4 regions of the Streptosporangium sp. NPDC048886 genome follow, and region 1 is predicted to be linked to each of the others. Evidence: riboswitches for the same ligand, from Rfam matches in the RefSeq annotation. Region 1 holds a riboswitch; each other region holds the start of a gene.
The links. A riboswitch is a leader RNA that binds a small molecule or an ion and turns the genes downstream of it on or off. The one in region 1 is predicted to bind cyclic di-AMP.

Region 1 (4,464 bases):
AACGCCTCCTCGGGCAGCTCCGGCATGGCCATCCGCACCGCCGACTGGTTGAAGCGGGCGGCGTTGGCGTAGGGCCGGAAGGCCGCGATCGCGCCGCCGTCCTGGCGGTATGCCTTCAGGCCCTCGAAGAGCTCCTGGGCGTAGTGGAAGACCGCGGTCGCCGGGTCCAGGCTCAGCGGGCCGTACGGCATGAGCCGCGCGTCGTGCCAGCCCTCTCCCTCGGTGTAGTCGATCGAGATCATGTGATCGGTGAATGTCTGCCCGAACCCGGGGCTCGCCAGTACCTGCTCACGCTCGGCTGCGGTGCGAGCGTGGTCGGAGAGCTGCACGTCGAAGCTGAGCTTCTGAGCGGTGGTCATGGCGGAGATCCTTCTCTTGAGGCGGTCTGCCCTTGGGTCCATTCTGCGGTGGACTCAGGTAACGGGAAACTACTGCATCTATGTCGAAAACCGGCACTGCAGGGATAAACGAAGACGCGCCTGGCGGCTCCAGTGAGCCGCCAGACGCGTCTGAGTGGGGGAGGCGGCTCTGTCAGCCGGCTACTCGGGCGGTGATGTCGTCACCGATCTCGTGAGTGGTCCGGCCGGTCCAGCCGGTAAGCCGCTCGACCAGGTCGTCGGCGACGGCCTGCTCGACCTTGGCGGCCTCGTCGGCCAGTCCGAGGTGGTCCAGGAGCATGGCGACCGACAGGATCGTGGCGGTCGGGTCGGCCTTGCCCTGACCCGCGATGTCGGGGGCGCTGCCGTGGACCGGCTCGAACATGCTCGGCGCGGTCCGGTCGGGGTTGATGTTGCCGCTGGCCGCCAGGCCGATGCCGCCGGCGACGGCGGCGCCGATGTCGGTGATGATGTCGCCGAAGAGGTTGTCGGTGACGATCACGTCGAACCGCTCCGGCTGGGTGACGAAGAACATCGAGGCCGCGTCGACGTGGCAGTAGTCGGTCTGGACGTCGGGGTATTCCAGACCGACCCGGTCGAACGTGCGGGCCCAGAGGTCACCGGCGTAGGTGAGCACGTTGGTCTTGTGGACCAGCGTCAGCTTCTTGCGGGGACGGCCGAGCGCCTTGTCGAAGGCGTAGCGGACGACGCGCTCGACGCCGAAGGCGGTGTTCAGCGACTCCTGGGTGGCGACCTCGTGCGGGGTGCCGCGGCGCAGCACGCCGCCCGCGCCCGCGTAGAGGCTCTCGGTGCCCTCACGGACGACGACCATGTCGATGTCTTCGGGGCGGGCCTTGCCCAGCGGGGTCTCGACGCCGGGGAAGAGCTTGACCGGGCGGAGGTTGACGTAGTGGTCGAGCTCGAAGCGGAGCCTGAGCAGCAGGTCGCGCTCCAGGATGCCCGGCGGCACGCTGGGGTCGCCGATCGCGCCGAGCAGGATCGCGTCGTATCCGCGCAGCTCGTCCAGGACCGCGTCGGTAAGGGTCTCACCGGTCCGGTGGTAGCGCTTGGCGCCGAGATCGTAGGTGACGGTCTCCACCTTCGTGCCGACCGCTTCGAGCACCTTCAGGCCCTCGGTGACGACCTCGACTCCGATCCCGTCCCCGGGGATGACTGCCAGACGAATGTTGCGCGAATCCATGCAGGCACCTTACCGGTCCGTCTCGGTAATCGAACACCGATCTCACCCATCGGACATTTTCGCGCGTACGGGACTCATGATCCACAGCCGTCCCGGCCGCTATGATCCCTTTGTCCGCTTTTGCGACGTATTGACCCTTTCGTTAAGTTTCGTTATGGTCCTCTGCATTCGAACCGATGCCTAATCCGCCGGGCCGTCCCCCCTTTCGGCCTGCGCGGAGCCGGGGAACCACTTCCGGGACCCACGGCCGCCCAGGACTCCGCGCTTCGCATGGCGGAGCCATGTCCTGAGCCGCCTTCACGGGTCCCTTGGGGCGAATCAGCGCTTCGCGCGCCGTAGGGCGGCCTCCACGCCCGAGCCCGACAGCTAACCCGGCCGGCCCTATGGAAGGAAGCATCCTGTCCGGCAAGATTCACCCCCGCGTCCTGTCCCTGTTCGTCGCCGGCGCCGCCGTGCTCGCGACCCCGTCCCTCGCGCTGGCCGACTCCCCCAAGGCCGACTCTCCCAAGGCTGACGCCCCCGCGCCCATCACCGCCACCGCGCCGCTGACCGGGCCCAAGCTCAAGGAGATCATCACCAAGAAGGCCCCCGTGCCCGCCTGGAAGCAGGCCGTGAAGTGGGCCATGTCCAAGCGCGGCACGCCCTACGTCTGGGGCGGCACCGGCAACGGCGGCTTCGACTGCTCCGGCCTGATGCTCCGCGCCTACGGCGCCGCCGGGATCAAGCTGCCCCGCGTGGCCGCCGCCCAGTACGCGGCGTTCTCCAAGAAGGTCTCCTGGAAGAACCTCAAGCCCGGTGACCTCGTCTTCTTCCACAACCTCGGGCACGTCGGCATGATCACCAAGCCGGGTTACATGGTCCACGCCCCGCAGACCGGCGACGTGGTCAAGGAGGAGAAGCTCAACTCCTGGCGTCGCAGCACGTTCGTCGGCGGCGTCCGTCCCGACCGCACGGGCGTCAAGCTCGCCGCCGAACAGGCCAAGCTCGCGGCCCAGCCCGCCCCCACGATGCTCCAGGCCACCCCCTGATCCCCGGAGGGCGCCGGTCACCCGGACCGGCGCCCCGCAGGTCGGATGAGAGCCCTACCCGGCTAGCGGGTGGGAGCGCCCCCGTTGTCGCGGCGGTCCAGGGCGGTCTGGAGCGCGTCGGCGGCCTCGTCTTCGGCGTCTTCGGGACGGTTCCAGGGATACATGTCGTACATGGCGATTCTCATCTCGGTCGCATGCGGGCAGGGAGAGATGGTCCGGACTCCGGTCACGGATCGGACCGGGCCTGAGTGCCGCGGGTCCGGATCGCGGACCGGCGGCGCGGGGCCGGCGTGCGCCACCACACCGCGGCGGGCTGCCGGCCTGCCCTGTCAGGCCCCGCCGCGGCAGGTAATGAGTGCGAGAACCTGGCGCATTTCCTGCCAGGTTACCCGCCCGTACGGACAGCGTCCCGCACTCCGTACACACTTCTCACATGCTGAGACACACAACGGCTGCCGCCCCCGGCTTCCCGGGGACGGCAGCCGTCGCCGTGCGCGCTAGTCGGCCAGGTCGACCGAGCGGCCGCTGTCGGCGCCGATCTCGGCGCCGATCACGTCGAGCACGTCGGCCGGGATGGCGGAGTCGACGGTCAGCGCGATGAGGGCCTTGCCGCCCTTCGCGTCCCGGGCCACCTGCATCGAGGCGATGTTGATGCTGTGGTCGCCGAGGATGCGGCCGACGACGCCGACGATGCCGGGGCGGTCGGTGTAGGTGAAGAACGACAGGTGGTCGGTCGGCTCGATCTCCATCTGGTAGCCGTTGACCTCGACGATCTTGGTGATCTGGCGCGGGCCCGACAGGGTGCCCGAGACCGAGACCGTCCGGCCGTCGGCCAGCACGCCGCGGACGGTGACGACGTTGCGCCAGTCGGGGCTCTCGGAGCTGGTGACCAGTTCGACGGTCACGCCGCGGTCCTTGGCCAGGAGCGGGGCGTTGACGTAGGTGACCGAGTCTTCGACCACGTCGGTGAAGATGCCCTTGAGCGCCGCCAGCTCCAGCACGCGGACGTCCTGGGCGGCGATCTCACCGCGGACCTCGACGTCGAGCCTGGTGGCGACCTCGCCCGCGAGGGCGGTGAAGACCCGGCCGAGCTTCTCGGCCAGCGGCAGGCCCGGCTTGACGTCCTCGGCGACGACGCCGCCCTGGACGTTGACCGCGTCCGGCACGAACTCCCCGGCGAGGGCGAGCTTCACGCTGCGCGCGACCTGGGTGCCGGCCTTCTCCTGGGCCTCGTGGGTGGAGGCGCCCAGATGCGGGGTGACGACGACCTGGTCCAGCTCGAACAGCGGGCTGTCGGTGACCGGCTCCTTGGGGAAGACGTCGATGCCGGCGCCGGCGACGCGGCCTTCCTTGATCGCCGAGTAGAGCGCGTTCTCGTCGATGATGCCGCCGCGGGCGACGTTGATCAGGCGCACCGACGGCTTGACCGTGTGGAGCTCCTTGTCACCGATGAGCCCGATGGTCTCCTTGGACTTGGGCAGGTGCACGGTGATGAAGTCGGCCTCGCGCAGGGCCTCCTCCAGCGAGACCAGGCGGACGCCCATCTGCGCGGCGCGGGCCGGCTGCAGGTAGGGGTCGTAGGCGATCAGCTCGACGCCGAACGGCTGCAGGCGCTGGGCGACGAGCTGACCGATCTTGCCGAGGCCCAGGATGGCGACGACCTTCTCGTCGAGCTCCACACCGGTGTACTTCGAGCGCTTCCACTCGCCGCCCTTGAGCGCCAGGTGCGCCTGGGCGACGTTGCGGGCGGAGGCGAGGATCAGCGCGACGGTGTGCTCGGCGGCGCTGGTGATGTTGGAGGTGGGCGCGTTGACGACCATGACGCCGGCCTTGGTGGCGGCCTCCACGTCCACGTTGT
Region 2 (4,464 bases), on a different contig from region 1:
GGATCGTCCACGCCCCGCAGACCGGAGACGTCGTCAAGGTCGTCCCCCTGTCGGCCTACGGCCGCCGCCTGGTCGGGGCCGTCCGCCCCTGACCGCCGGGCGTTTGGAGCGGCCGGCCGCTCCGGGCCTGGCGTACGGCCCTGCCTCAGGTCCGCCGGACGCCTCTCGCCGCGGTTATCGGGAGAGGCGTCCGCGTTCAGCGGGGCGTCGACGTCCTGCGCGGCCGCCCGGGACGGCGGCGCGCCTGCCGCGCCGGCCACTTCATGGACGCCGGCCGTCAGACCGGCCACCAGTCCTGGCGCCGATGCCAGAGTGCGGCGACAGCCGTCGCGCACAGGCGCAGGTCGACGTCGTCCCGGTCCCGCTTGACTGCTTGGGACGCGCCGCGATGCGGACCATCAAGAAAGAAGCGTCACTTTAGGTACTCATGGTGTCCCGCAAGGTAACTATCCGGGTGTGATCAACAAAAAACAGCTCGTGAGCGCCCTGAGCGCCGCATCGCCGATCCTCTTGTCCTCCAGCGCCAGCTCCAGGGCCGAGGCCGCCACCACCGCCCCGCCCGCCGAGCCGTGGAGCGACCGCTGGCCGCTGCCCGGCGGGACCGCGTGGGTGTACTACGGCGACAGGAATCCCGGCCTGACGCGGCCGGTGCTCCTGGCCGACGGCTTCGGGGCCGGGCCCAGCGACATCGACGAGCTCTACGACGGTCTGGAACGGCGCGCCTTCCCGCTGATCAGCGAGCTGCGCCGCCGCGGCCGCGACGTCGTCATCATCGGCTACGACGACCGCGGCGCCTCCATCCTCGACAACGCACAGACTGCCACCGCGGCGATCCACCGCGCCGTCGCCGAGCGGCTCGGCAGCACCCGGCTGCTGGCCGGCGGGTTCAGCATGGGCGGCCTGGTCACCCGCTATGCCCTCGCCCAGATGGAGTTGCAGCGCATCGACCACCAGGTCGGCGTGTATTTCTCCTGGGACACCCCGCACCGCGGCGCCTACGTGCCGATCTCGCTCCAGGCGTTCGCGCACTACATCAAGGCCTACGACTCCCGCTTCTCCGACCAGTTCAACAGCCCGGCCGCCCGCCAGCTGCTGGTCTGGCACCTGCCCGACTGGAACGGCGTGCCCGGCGTCGACCCGCTGCGCACCCAGTTCCTCCAGAAATTGGAGTCCGTCGGCGGCTGGCCGCGTATTCCGCGTCTGCTCGCCGTCGCCGACGGGACCGGAACCGGAGCGGGCAACGGCATCGAAGCCGGTGAGAGCGCGCTGCTCGGCACCGGTGACCTCATCGACGGCACCGAACTACGCACCCAGCCCCTCGAACCCGACACCCTCGTCGCCAAGCTCCGCGTCCTGACCCCCAACGTCGCCGAGGTCCAGGCCCCGGGCGTCCCGCCCGTCGGCGGCGCCCCCGGCGGCACCCTGCCGGGCTTCAAGATCCTCGCCGACGCACTCAACGCCATCGCCGAAACCACCGGTCTCGGCCTGGGCGTCGACAACCCGATCCCCGGGCACTGCTTCGTCCCGTCGATCAGCGCCGTCTCCATCCGTGACATCACCCAAGCCGACCTGTACACCGACATCGACGCGCTGCCCCCGGACAACAGCGACCTCGACGACTTCTTGTGCAATAGCACCAACAACGGCCACACCGAGATCACCGAAGAGGCCGCCACCTGGCTCCTCGACCGCCTGCCCGACTGAAGGCACACCCACTGCCACCATGACGGTCCCGCACCCCTGCCCGGGTGCGGCTGAACACCGGGGAGAACGACTGGTAGGCGGCAACACCGACAGCGGTCCTCCTTCCGCCCCGTGCGGGAGGGAGGACCGCGCAACACAGCCGATTCGCTTCAGGGAACAGCCCTTCCGTGAAGCAACCCGGCGGCATGCCGTCATCCACCCCCAGCTCGGCGTCCCTGCCCGCCGGGCAGGATCACGCAAATCACTTCACGAAAGGTGGTCAGGCTTCCCAAGGGGGACGACAGCCTCCCCGTGTGGACAGAGCGCCACCTCGATCTGGCCGTGCGCGGGGCCCGCTCGGCGGAGCTCACCGCCAAGATCTCCCGGCATCTGGAGCGCTTCGGCGCCTGGATCACCGCGCACGCCCCGGCCGGCCCATCGCCGAAGCCCTTGCTCTCGGCCCGCTCCCCGACCTGCTCCTTCAGGAGAGGGCGGCTCGTTTCCGCCGTATTCCGGCCGTACCCCGTCGGCGTAGGCCAGCCGACTTCCCCGGAGGCCCTGGTCTCGGAATCGGAGACGGTCCTGGCTTTCGGGAACACGCACCACGCCCGGGAGGAAGCCCGGTTCGGTACTTCCGAGAACAAGGTCGAGCTGCCAGCCGGCGGCTGGGGCCACGGCCGGGAGAAGGGCGTCACTACGGTTCCGGGGGCGAGCGGCCCTCCTGGATCGTGGAGGACGTCCGGAGTGGCGAGATCACCAGGAACGTCACCGGCCCCGGCGGGCGCCTGGCGGCGATCACCGCGGGGACCGGCCCGGCGCGCCTGCAGCTCGCTCCGCCGCGGGATCGAAGATCGCAATAAGTGTGACTAATGTTACAGAAAAGACGATCTTCACATGATGCTCAGGAGAATGTGACGAGAGTCATATCGGAATAATGGAACCGCCTATCACGCAGGGATTACGGAACTCCGGGCAGTGCTTATTGATCTACATTTCCTTTGCATTGCTTTGCTGAAATTTGGGGATCGGAGTACCTTCTGGCGTCGCGGTGGCACGCCATGTCACCGCGACGGATGCCTGCCCGGAAGCCGGCATTCCGCTAAAGAATCCAACTGGCCGCCGCTCCCCTGAGGGGTCGGACCCCACTCGCGGCGGCCTGCCGAATCCGTGCAGCCAGGAGGCATGGAACCGGGGACCCAAGGGCCCTCAAGGTATGGCCAGGGGTGAATCGGCATATGTCATGCCGTAGGGCGACTTCCCCGCCCGAATCCGTCAGCTAACCCGGTAGGCATCAGTGGAAGTCCCAAGGAGAAATCCTGTCTACCACCCTGCGTAACCCTCGTCTGTCGCGCCTTGCCCGCCTTTCCCTCGGCGGTGTCGCACTCACCCTGACCGCCTCCTCCGGAGCGGTCGCGCTGGGCTCCGCGGCGGCACAGGCGGAGACGGACAACGTGCATGCCATCCAGGTCAAAAGCACCGCGAAGGCCGCCAAGGCCGGGACGGGCAAGACCGGGAAGGCCGGCACGAGCAAGGTCGCACGACAGAAGGCGAAGGCGGCCAAGGCCGTCTCGGCGGCCACGAGGCAGATCGGCGATCCGTACCGGTGGGGAGCCTCCGGTCCCGGCGCGTTCGACTGCTCCGGGCTCGTCCAGTACGCGTGGCGCAAGGCCGGCGTCTCCCTCCCCCGGATCACGCACAGCCAGTACCGCGCCGTCAGGAAGAAGGTCTCGTGGCGCAGCCTGCGCCCCGGTGACCTGCTGTTCTTCTACGGCAAGGGCCACGTGGGCATGTATGTCGGCAAGGGCAAGATGGTCCACTCGCCGAGCAGCGGCAAGACGGTCCGGACCGTGCGGTTGAAGGGGTACTACAAGTCCTCCTTCGCCGGAGCGGTCCGCCCCGGCGGCTGACGGAGAGAATCGGCCCCGCCCATCCCCGGTGGATGGACGGGGCCGCTCCATGTCCGTCGAGTAGCATCGACTCATATGTCCGCCCCGAGAGGGCGCCGCGCCGTGCTGACCGGGATGCTGGCGCTGATGGGCGCCGGCCTGACCGCCGGAGCGGGACCGCCCCCGCAGCGGACGCGCGACCCCTGGCCCGGCTCCGCCACCGTGGTCCGCGGCGAGCACTCCGTCGTGATCGGTCACCACGTCCCCCCGGCCGACCTCCGCGACCTGGCGTCGCGGGCCGACCGCGCCGGCCGCGCCGTCGGGCGGATCTGGGGGCCGGTCCGGCCGGTGATCCTCTTTCCCGCCACCGACGCCGAGGCGGCGGCGCTCGCCGGCGCCGGGAGCACCGGCGGCCTGGCCGCGATGGCCACCGCCGACCGGGTGATCGTCCTGCCGTCGGGCTACGCGGAGCTCAGCGAGGTCGGCCGGGACGTGGTGATCGCCCACGAGCTCACGCACGTGGCCACCGGCGCGACCCGGGGCGGCCGGGTGCCGGCGTGGCTGTCGGAGGGGTTCGCCGACTACGTGGGATACCGCGACGCCGGGATCGGGGTCCGCGAGGCCGCCGCGGAGCTGGCCGAGGAGGTGCGCGCGGGCACCCTGCCCGCGCGGCTGCCGGAGGCCGCCGACTTCGCCCCCGGCGCGCCGCGGCTGGCGCAGTCCTACGAGGAGGCCTGGCTCGCCTGCCGCTACATCGCGGAGCGCTTCGGCGAGAAGGCGCTGGTGAGGCTCTACGGTAGCGATGTCGGCAGCGCACTGGGCCTGTCGCGGGCGGAGCTCACCGCCGCCTGGCGTGACCACCTCCGGAGGGAACTGGCATGACGCGGACCACGAC
Region 3 (4,464 bases), on a different contig from region 1:
TGCGTGACGAGCCCCTCGAAGAGCCCGATGATCGCGGTCGCCACGGCGGCCGGGTCGTGTGCCGCGCAGCGCGGGGCCACCAGGCGGGCGACAGCCGTACGGGGAGCCCACCAGCGGGCGGCCAGCCGGTCGAGTAATTCCGGCCGGGTCAGCGCATAGCGCAGAAACTCCATTTCCAGCGTGCTCCAGGCCGTGTGCCGATCGGCCACTCCGGCCAGATAGTCGCCGAATGCCGCAAAGGCGGTCTCGTCGTCCTCACATTGGGAGGGGATTTCCCCGACGCCGTCAAGGGGATGGGGGGCGTGCTCGTCGAAGAGTGCGAGGAAGAGGTCATCTTTTCCGGTGAAATGTGAGTAGACGGCACCGACCGTGTGGCCCGCCCTGGAGGCGATCTCGTCGACCGAGGCCCTGGCGAAACCTTGTTCTGCGAAGACTTCGCCTGCGGCGGCCAGCAGACGCTTGCGGGTGCGCGCCTTGGCTTGGCTGCGACTTAACCGCAAAGGCACTGACATATCATGAGTACTTCACGTAGCGGGCGCTATGTCAATAGCGTCCGTCGCCCCTATGGAGATCGGAGCTTGACGACCTTTGAACAAGGCGTTTACCGTTCCTGACGGGCGGCCTTGATTCCAACATACTCACGCCTGAGTTCAGTGCGGGGGGAGCGACTCTAGATGGCATATCCCGAAGTGGATTCCCGTCGCGGCGAAAGCCTCCTGGGCATGGGCGAGATCGGTCTAAGTGACGAAGATCTCGTGCTCCTGGCAGAACTTGCCAAGGGCGTCACCGTGGACCGGGTGGGGCGTCGTCTCGACATCAGTGGCCGGACCGTCCGGCGCAGACTCCGTGGGATCTGCGACCGCATCGGTGTCGCCACGGCGATCGAGGCCGTGGCCTGGGCCGCCCGCCGCCGTCTGATCTAGCTCCTGCGGAGGGCCGGCCCGCCGCCCGGCCCGTGACCTCGGCAGGGAAGCGCGGGCCCGCCGCCGCCCGGCCCGCGATCTCGGCCGGGGATCACGGCTCCGGCCTCGATCAGGGCTCCGGCCTCGGCCGGGATCCCAGGGACCCCGGCGGCGGCCTCAGGCCCGGCGGCTCAGTCCGCGACCCGGACGCCTCCGGCGAAGGGCCGGTTGTCGATCGAGGCGATGTGGATGACGTCACCGGTCTGGGGGGCGTGGACCATCAGGCCGGCGCCGATGTAGATCCCGACGTGGTGCAGGTCGCTGTAGAAGAAGACCAGGTCGCCCGGGCGGAGCTGCTCTCTGGAGATGTGGGTGCCCGCGGTCCACTGGTCGCCGGTGTAGTGCGGCAGGCTGATGCCGACCTTCTGGTAGGCCCACATGACCAGGCCGGAGCAGTCGAAGGAGTTGGGTCCCTCGGCGCCCCAGACATACGGCTTGAGCTGCTGACTGAGCGCCCAGCGGGCGGCTTCGGCGGCCTTGCCGCTGCCGACGACCGGCACGCTGATCTTGACCCGGCTGCCCCGGGTGGTCTTGGCCCGGCTGCGCACCTCGCTGAACAGGTCGCTCTCGACCCTGGTGACGAGCCGCTCGATCTTGGTGCGCTTGGCGCCGATGTCGGACAGGAGGTCCTTGACCTCGGCGGTGCGGGCCTTGGCGCCGGCCTGCGCCCGCTCGGCGGCCTTGATCGCCTGGGCGACCTGGGCGACCTCCTCGTTCTGCTGCTGCTGGAGGGCGTAGCTCGTGGTCGCCAGGTCGAGGAAGGTGTCGGGGTCGGACGACTGGGTGAAGGCGAGGGTCGAGCCCAGGCCCCCCGACATGTAGTTGCTCTGCGCCAGGAGGCTGGCCTTGGTGCGCCGGGCCGCCAGCTGGGACTCGCTGACGGCGAGGGTCTTCTTGGCGCTCGCGGCGGCGCGCTGCGCCTGCTTGAGCTTGACCCGCCCGCCGTTGTACTGCTCGGTGAGCGTTTCGATCTCGGTGTGCAGCTTCTCGACCTGTTTGGCGAGCTCCTGGAGACCGGGCTGCGGGTCGGCGGTGGCCGAGACCAGAGGGGTGCCGAGGGTCAGGGAGGCGAACGCCAGTCCGATGACCGTCATGCGGCGGGTGAGTCCACGTGAGGCGTGTTCTCGACGGCGGGCATGTCTGCCCGCGCGCTCTCTCCCACGGTCACGCGTGCGCTTCACCAACAGGCTCCTCTCTCGGCCGCCTACCGGGTTAGCTGACGGGTTCGGGCCGGAGGCAGCCCTACCGAGGGTGCTGGTGCCACCTCGGATTCACCCCGGGGGACTAAAGGGTGGGTCCCCGGTTCCCCGGGTCCGGGGATTCGGCGGTTCAGCGCTTTAACATCGCTGACATCGAGCACGGACATTAGTGCAATTGGAGGTTCATGCTCAACCAGAACTACAAACTCGGTAGAGCTTTCACAACTGAAATGTCACGAGAAGATCACGCGACTTCATGATCGACATGCGCTCCAAGCTGGTTCTATGAGGCCCCGCGGCGTCTCGGCCGGAGGTCTCCGCAGCTCCATGACCATGTGAAAGGCGGGTTCCGCTCCGCTGTTCGCGCCTTCAGCCCAGCGTCATGAATCGACTACCGTGGGTCATCTGGTGGCTGCGGGTCACGAGTTAAGGGTGAGCCGTAATTCGAGCGCGCCGAGGACGTACGCTGATCGGTCATGGAGCAGGTTGCGCAGCATTCCTCCACCCCGGCCGCGGACGGCGCCGGGACCGCGGGGCGGCGGCCGGAGACCGACGTCGCGGGCGTGGACGCGGGGCAGGGGCCGCTGAGCCGGCCGGAGGCCGCTCCGGACGCGGCCGCGGTCACGGTACGGCGTGCCCGCACGCCGGACGTGCGTGCCATCCGGCGGCTCGTCGACACCTACGGAGGAGCCGGCCCGCGCCTCCTGGAGAAGGCCACGGTCACCCTGTACGAGGACATCCAGGAATTCTGGGTGGCCGAGCGGGCCGGCGCGGTCGTGGGCTGCGGGGCGCTCCACGTCCTATGGGAGGACCTCGCCGAGATCCGCACCGTCGCCGTCGACCCCGCCTGCCGGGGGCTGGGCATCGGTCACAAGATCGTCTCCGAGCTGATCCGCACCGCCGGCGGGCTCGGACTCCGCAGGGTCTTCTGCCTCACCTTCGAGGTCGAGTTCTTCGCCCGGCACGGATTCCGCGAGATTCAGGGCACGCCCGTCTCCCCGGAGGTCTACGCCGAACTTCTCGCCTCATATGACGAGGGTGTCGCCGAGTTCCTCGATCTTGAGCACGTCAAGCCGAACACCTTGGGAAACACCCGGATGCTGCTCCATCTGGCGCGCGATCAGGGCTGACGTGACCTTGACGGTTACTGATCAGAAAGATGACTGTTGATACCTATCTCGATACCTTGTGCTGCAGCAAGCATGTGAGCCTCACATATGGCCACATGCGCCGTCGAAGTAGTGAGGTGACGCGGTGAGCACCGGACAGCCGCCGTATCAGGATGATCCCGACCGCGATCGCACACCGTCGGGACAGCCGGAGTACGGACAGCACAATGCGGGTCGAGCCCCTGGCGAACATGATCCCGACGTGACAATTGTGGGATATCGATCGGATGCCTCACAGCCGCACACCGGCCCGGGGCAGACCCAGCCCGGTTACGGTCAGCAGCAGGGCTACGGCCAGCAGCAGGGTTACGGTCAGCAGCCGGGGACCGGCGCCTATGGCCAGCAGCCCGCCTACGGCCAGCAGCCCGCCCAGCCGGACTACGGCCAGCAGCAGGGCTACGGCCAGCAGCCCGCCTACGGGCAGCAGCAGTCCTATGGCCAGCAGCCCGCCCAGCCGGACTACGGGCAGCAGCAGGGCTACGGCCAGCAGCCGGGGACCGGCGCCTACGGGCAGCCTGCTTACGGGCAGCAGCCGGGGACCGGCGCCTACGGCCAGCCCACCCAGGAGCAGTCCTACGGCCAGCAGGGCTACGGTCAGCAGCCGGGGACCGGCGCCTACGGTCAGCCCGCCCAGGAGCAGTCCTACGGGCAGCAGCAGTCCTATGGCCAGCAGCCCGCCCAGCCGGACTACGGGCAGCAGCAGGGCTACGGCCAGCAGCCCGCCTACGGGCAGCAGCAGGGATACGGCCAGCAGGCTCCCGCCTACGGCCAGCAGGACGCCCAGCAGGGCTACGGGCAGCAGCAGGCGTACGGCCAGCAGCAGGCGTACGGCCAGCAGCCCGCCTACGGGCAGCAGCAGGGATACGGCCAGCAGGCTCCCGCCTACGGCCAGGGATACGCGCCGCAGGGCGCGACGCCTCCCGGCGCCCCCGCCCCGCTCGCGGAGTGGTGGCAGCGTCTGGTGGCCCGCATCCTCGACCTCCTGATCGTGGGCATCCCCGCCGGCATCGTCGGGTTCGTGGCCTCGCTGCCGTTCAGGGTGTCGTTCGACCCGGCCACCTACGAGGTGACCGGCAACATCTTCCTCCAGTCGATGGTGAACACGCTCATCGTCGGCGTGGCCCTCATCGGCTA
Region 4 (4,464 bases), on a different contig from region 1:
CGGTGATCACCAACTCGATCCGGATCGCCGACGTCTTCCACCGCTCTCCCCGTCCGGACCGCACCGTGGTGCTGACCGGCGGCGTCCGCACCCCCTCCGACGCGCTGGTCGGGCCGGTGGCCGCGGCGGCGATCCGCGGGCTCCACGTGGACACCCTGTTCCTCGGCGTGCACGGGATGAGCGCCCGCGCCGGGTTCACCACGCCCAACCTGCTGGAGGCGGAGACCAACCGCGAGCTGGTCGCCTCCGCGCACCGCCTGGTGGTGCTCGCCGACCACACCAAGTGGGGGACGGTGGGGATCAGCACGATCGCCGAGCTCTCCCAGGCCCACGTGGTGATCACCGACTCCGGCCTGTCGGAGGAAGCCCGCGACGAGCTCACCGCCCAGGTGGGCGAGCTGATCATCACCGAGCCGCAGCAGGAGAGCGAGGCGCTGAGCCGATGAAGCGCACCATCACCCACCTGGCCGACGGCCGGGAACTGTTCTACTTCGACCGGCACGACGGCGCCGACCGCGGCGCGATCGACCAGCGGGACCTGCCGCCCCGCCCCGTGGCCTCCGAGCTGCGCTACGACCCGCTCACCGAGGAGTGGGTCGCGGTGGCCGGGCACCGCCAGGGCCGCACCTTCCTCCCCCCGGCGAGCGAGTGCCCGCTGTGCCCGTCGACCCCCGGCCACCTGACCGAGGTCCCCTCAGCCTCCTACGACGTGGTCGTCTTCGAGAACCGTTTCCCCTCCTTCTCCTCCCAGATCGGCGAATACCATCAGGTCGGAGGGTTGAGCGAGGTCCGCCCGGGGGCCGGGCGGTGCGAGGTGGTCTGCTTCACCTCCGATCACGACTCCTCCTTCTCCGCGCTCTCGGCCGACCAGGTCGAGCTGGTCATGGAGGCATGGATCGACCGTACGGCGGAGCTGTCGGCGATGCCGGGCGTGGAGCAGGTGTTCTGCTTCGAGAACCGGGGGGCGGAGATCGGGATCACCCTGGCCCACCCCCACGGCCAGATCTACGCCTACCCCTACGTGACCCCGCGCACCAAGCTCTCCCTCGCCGCGGCCGGACGCCACCGGGAGCGGACCGGCCGCAACCTGTTCGCCGACGTGCTGGCCGCCGAGCGGGAGGCCGGGATCCGCGTGGTCGCCTCGAACGAGCACTGGACGGCCTTCGTCCCCGCCGCGGCGCGCTGGCCCGTGGAGGTCCACCTCTACCCGCACCGCCAGGTCCCCGACCTGGGCGCGCTGGAGCCCGCCGAGCGCGCGGCGTTCGGTCCGCTCTACACGGAGGTGCTGCGCCGCCTGGACGGGCTGTACGGCGTGGTCATGCCGTACGTCGCGGCCTGGCACCAGGCGCCGGTGAACGTCGGGCGCGACCTCTCCTATGCGCACCTGGAGCTGTTCAGCATCCGGCGGGCGCCGAACAAGCTGAAGTATCTCGCCGGGTCGGAGTCGGCCATGGGGGCTTTCGTGAACGACGTCCTTCCCGAGGAGGCGGCACGCCTTTTGCGAGAAGTTGTCACAGGATGATCACTTATTAGTCTCAGATTGGGGTCGCGTTACCTGGGGTTTACCACTACTATCCTCACACATCGGACCTAATGTCCGAAATGCCTAATTCCGGGCGCGTCGCCCGGGAGCCGGGGAACCACCGCACTTGGGGTGAACCACTTCGGTGGAAGGGCTTCCTCCAGCCCGAACCCGTCAGCTAACCCGGTAGGCGGATGGAGAGGAGAGTCGTGGCGGCTCTATCCCCCACGTTCCGTCGCCATGCGGCCTTGACCATTTCCGTGGTTTCGGTCCTCGCGTTCACCTCCGGCACGGCGACCGCGGGCAGCGCGGCCCCCAAGCCCAAGACCGCGGGCAGCGCGGCCCCCAAACCCAAGGAGTCCCAGCTCCGCGCCGAACTGGCCGACCTGAACAAGCGGGTCGACACGCTCATCGAGACCTACGCCGCCAAGCGCGAGTCCCTCAGGAAGGCCCAGACCGCGGAGGTGGTCGCCAAGGCGGACCTGCGCAAGGCCGAGACCGCCTACCAGGAGGCCGACAAGCAGGTCGACTCCATCGCCCAGCTCCGCTACCAGAGCAGCACCGGCGACCTGCCGTCCCTGCTGTTCTCCACCAACGTCAACATGGGCGGCGCCGCGATCATGCAGCAGCTCACCGCCCAGCAGAGCGCCTACCTGCAGGGCTTCGCCCGGAGCCGGGATCTGAAGAAACAGGCGGCGGACAGGGCGGCCCGGCTCACCGAGCAGATCGGCCAGGAGGCCGCAGCGGTGGCCACCCAGCGCAAAGAGGCCGAGAAGCTGATCGACGCCATCGAGAAGAAGCTCGACGCGCTCGTCCCCACGGGCTCCGGCCGCCGGGCCGACGGCAGCTGGGCGCCCCAACTGCCCACGGGCACCGACAACATCACCGACCGCACCCGGATCATGCGTGAGGCCATCGAGAAGCGCTTCGCCCTGCCCTACACGGTCGGCTGCTACCGGGCCGTGAACGACGGCGGCGAACACCCGCTCGGCCGCGCCTGCGACTTCATGATGAGCACCGGCGGCTCGATGCCCTCGGCCGCCCACGTCAAGCTCGGCGACGAGATCGCCGCCTGGGCCGTCAAGAACAGGGTCAGTCTCGGCGTCAAATACGTGATCTGGCGCCAGCGCATCAACTCCGGCTCCGGCTGGCGCCCCATGTCCGACCGCGGCGGCGTCACCGCCAACCACTTCGACCACACACACATCTCGATGTACTAGCCTCCTGCCGCTTGGAGAACACCGAAACCCTGGTCCACATCTCCTGAGCCGGCATGAGCGCGGTGGCGCGGGCCCGGAAGTCCCGGAGGCCGCGCCACCGCCCGCGGCCGACCGGATCCGATGACCTCGTAGGGTTGTCTCCGTGACCACTGAACCAGCGCTCGCCGGCCCCGTCGCGGACATGACCTCGCTCCACCTGGCGACCCGGAACGCCGCCACCTTCTGGGGCGCTCTCGCGCAGACCCGCGGGCACGCGCTGGTCCGCCGGCCCGGTTTCGTCGGCGTGGACGGGAGCGAGCGCAGCGGCCTGCGGATCCTGCTGCTCTCGCCGGAGCCGGACGCGGACGATCTCGCCGAGCTGACGGACCTGGCCCGGCGCCGATCCACCGGCGGGGTGGTCGTCGAGGACCCGTTCAGCTCGCTCGACCTGGGCGGTTCGGGGTTGAGCCCCCGGCGGCTGCCCGTCATGATCCGCCGCCCCGGTCCGGTGCCCGCGCCGCCGGCCGTACAGGTCGAGCGGGTGGAGACGGGCGACCAGCTGGAGACGGCGGAGCGGATCGTGGTCCACGGGTTCCCGCTGCCGGCCTTCCAGCCCCATCAGGCGGGCGAGGTGTTCCCCACGGGACTGCTGGGACGCGAGGGGATCGAGCTGTTCCTCGCCACGCGGGACGGGGTGCCCGCCGGGGCCTGCATGACGGTCGCCGACGGCGGGGTGGGCGGGGTCTACTGGGTGACCACCCTGCCCGAGCACCGCTCCCACGGGGTCGGGCGGGCACTCATGCACGCGGTCCTGGGACACCTGGAGGGTCCCGTCACCCTGACCTCCGCGACGGCCGGCAAGCCGCTCTACGACTCCCTCGGATTCGACACCGTCACCCACGCGACGTGGTGGTCGTGACACCCGATTGCGCTCCCACGACAGCCCCCGCCCGCCGGGCGGCGTAGCCGTCTGCGGCACCGGCCCCACCACGACGGCGGGCGCGGAGCCTCCGCGCTCCGTGGCAGTACGGCCCAGGGCCTCCGCGGCACGGCTGGACGACATGACAGCCACCCGGGCGTATGGGCATCATGAGGTCTCATGACTGACAACCGCGTCGATCCCCCCTATATCGCCGACGAGATCCCCATGCTCCAGTCATGGTTGGACTGGCAGCGAGAGACCCTGGCCGTGAAGTGCGCCGGGCTGTCGGAGGAACAGCTCCGCCTGCGCACGGCCGCACCGTCCACGCTCTCCCTGCTGGGTCTGGTCCGCCACATGACCGACGTCGAGCACTACTGGTTCCGCAACATCCTCAACGGCGAGAACACCTCGGGGATCTACTGGTCCGACCCGCGTCCCGACGTGGAGTTCGAGCTGGTGGACACCGCCTCGGCCGAGGAGGCGCTCACCCGCTGGCAGCACGAGATCGACCTCGCCCGCGCGGTCTCCGCGGGGCTTCCCCTGAACACCGTGGGCAAGCGGCAGCGTAGGGGTGAGAACGTCTCGCTGCACTGGATCCTCATCCACATGATCCAGGAGTATGCCCGGCACAACGGTCACGCCGACATCATCCGCGAGCAGCTCGACGGCGTCACCGGAGAGTAGTGGGCTCCTCGATCACCTCGGCGATCACCTGGTCGAGGTTGGCCAGGTCGGCCGGATGGGCCACGGCCGCCTCGGCGAAGCGGGTGATCAGCCGGGCGAAGGCCTCACGGTCCGCCTCGTCCCAGTCGGCGATCAGC

Region 2: another riboswitch for cyclic di-AMP. It lies ahead of ACZ6R6_RS34025 (C40 family peptidase); the one in region 1 lies ahead of ACZ6R6_RS34275 (C40 family peptidase).
Region 3: another riboswitch for cyclic di-AMP. It lies ahead of ACZ6R6_RS08020 (C40 family peptidase); the one in region 1 lies ahead of ACZ6R6_RS34275 (C40 family peptidase).
Region 4: another riboswitch for cyclic di-AMP. It lies ahead of ACZ6R6_RS22780 (coiled-coil domain-containing protein); the one in region 1 lies ahead of ACZ6R6_RS34275 (C40 family peptidase).

What each region holds. Positions count from the first base shown of each region.
Region 1 covers NZ_JBVJHH010000034.1:39,915-44,378, reverse strand. Annotated here, with positions in the region: gene ACZ6R6_RS34285 (branched-chain amino acid aminotransferase) at 1-359, opposite strand, end outside; gene ACZ6R6_RS34280 (3-isopropylmalate dehydrogenase) at 532-1,578, opposite strand; cyclic di-AMP (ydaO/yuaA leader) riboswitch at 1,746-1,974, shown strand; gene ACZ6R6_RS34275 (C40 family peptidase) at 1,962-2,606, shown strand; gene ACZ6R6_RS34270 (hypothetical protein) at 2,669-2,791, opposite strand; gene serA (phosphoglycerate dehydrogenase) at 3,104-4,464, opposite strand, start outside.
Region 2 covers NZ_JBVJHH010000033.1:109,695-114,158, reverse strand. Annotated here, with positions in the region: gene ACZ6R6_RS34035 (C40 family peptidase) at 1-92, shown strand, start outside; gene ACZ6R6_RS34030 (esterase/lipase family protein) at 457-1,704, shown strand; cyclic di-AMP (ydaO/yuaA leader) riboswitch at 2,831-2,989, shown strand; gene ACZ6R6_RS34025 (C40 family peptidase) at 3,135-3,590, shown strand; gene ACZ6R6_RS34020 (hypothetical protein) at 3,666-4,451, shown strand.
Region 3 covers NZ_JBVJHH010000005.1:185,428-189,891, reverse strand. Annotated here, with positions in the region: gene ACZ6R6_RS08030 (TetR/AcrR family transcriptional regulator) at 1-506, opposite strand, end outside; gene ACZ6R6_RS08025 (LuxR C-terminal-related transcriptional regulator) at 723-923, shown strand; gene ACZ6R6_RS08020 (C40 family peptidase) at 1,094-2,056, opposite strand; cyclic di-AMP (ydaO/yuaA leader) riboswitch at 2,149-2,299, opposite strand; gene ACZ6R6_RS08015 (amino-acid N-acetyltransferase) at 2,638-3,291, shown strand; gene ACZ6R6_RS08010 (RDD family protein) at 3,533-4,464, shown strand, end outside.
Region 4 covers NZ_JBVJHH010000018.1:22,354-26,817, forward strand. Annotated here, with positions in the region: gene ACZ6R6_RS22770 (DeoR/GlpR family DNA-binding transcription regulator) at 1-446, shown strand, start outside; gene galT (galactose-1-phosphate uridylyltransferase) at 443-1,522, shown strand; cyclic di-AMP (ydaO/yuaA leader) riboswitch at 1,594-1,729, shown strand; gene ACZ6R6_RS22780 (coiled-coil domain-containing protein) at 1,783-2,742, shown strand; gene ACZ6R6_RS22785 (GNAT family N-acetyltransferase) at 2,885-3,640, shown strand; gene ACZ6R6_RS22790 (DinB family protein) at 3,821-4,327, shown strand; gene ACZ6R6_RS22795 (MarR family winged helix-turn-helix transcriptional regulator) at 4,314-4,464, opposite strand, start outside.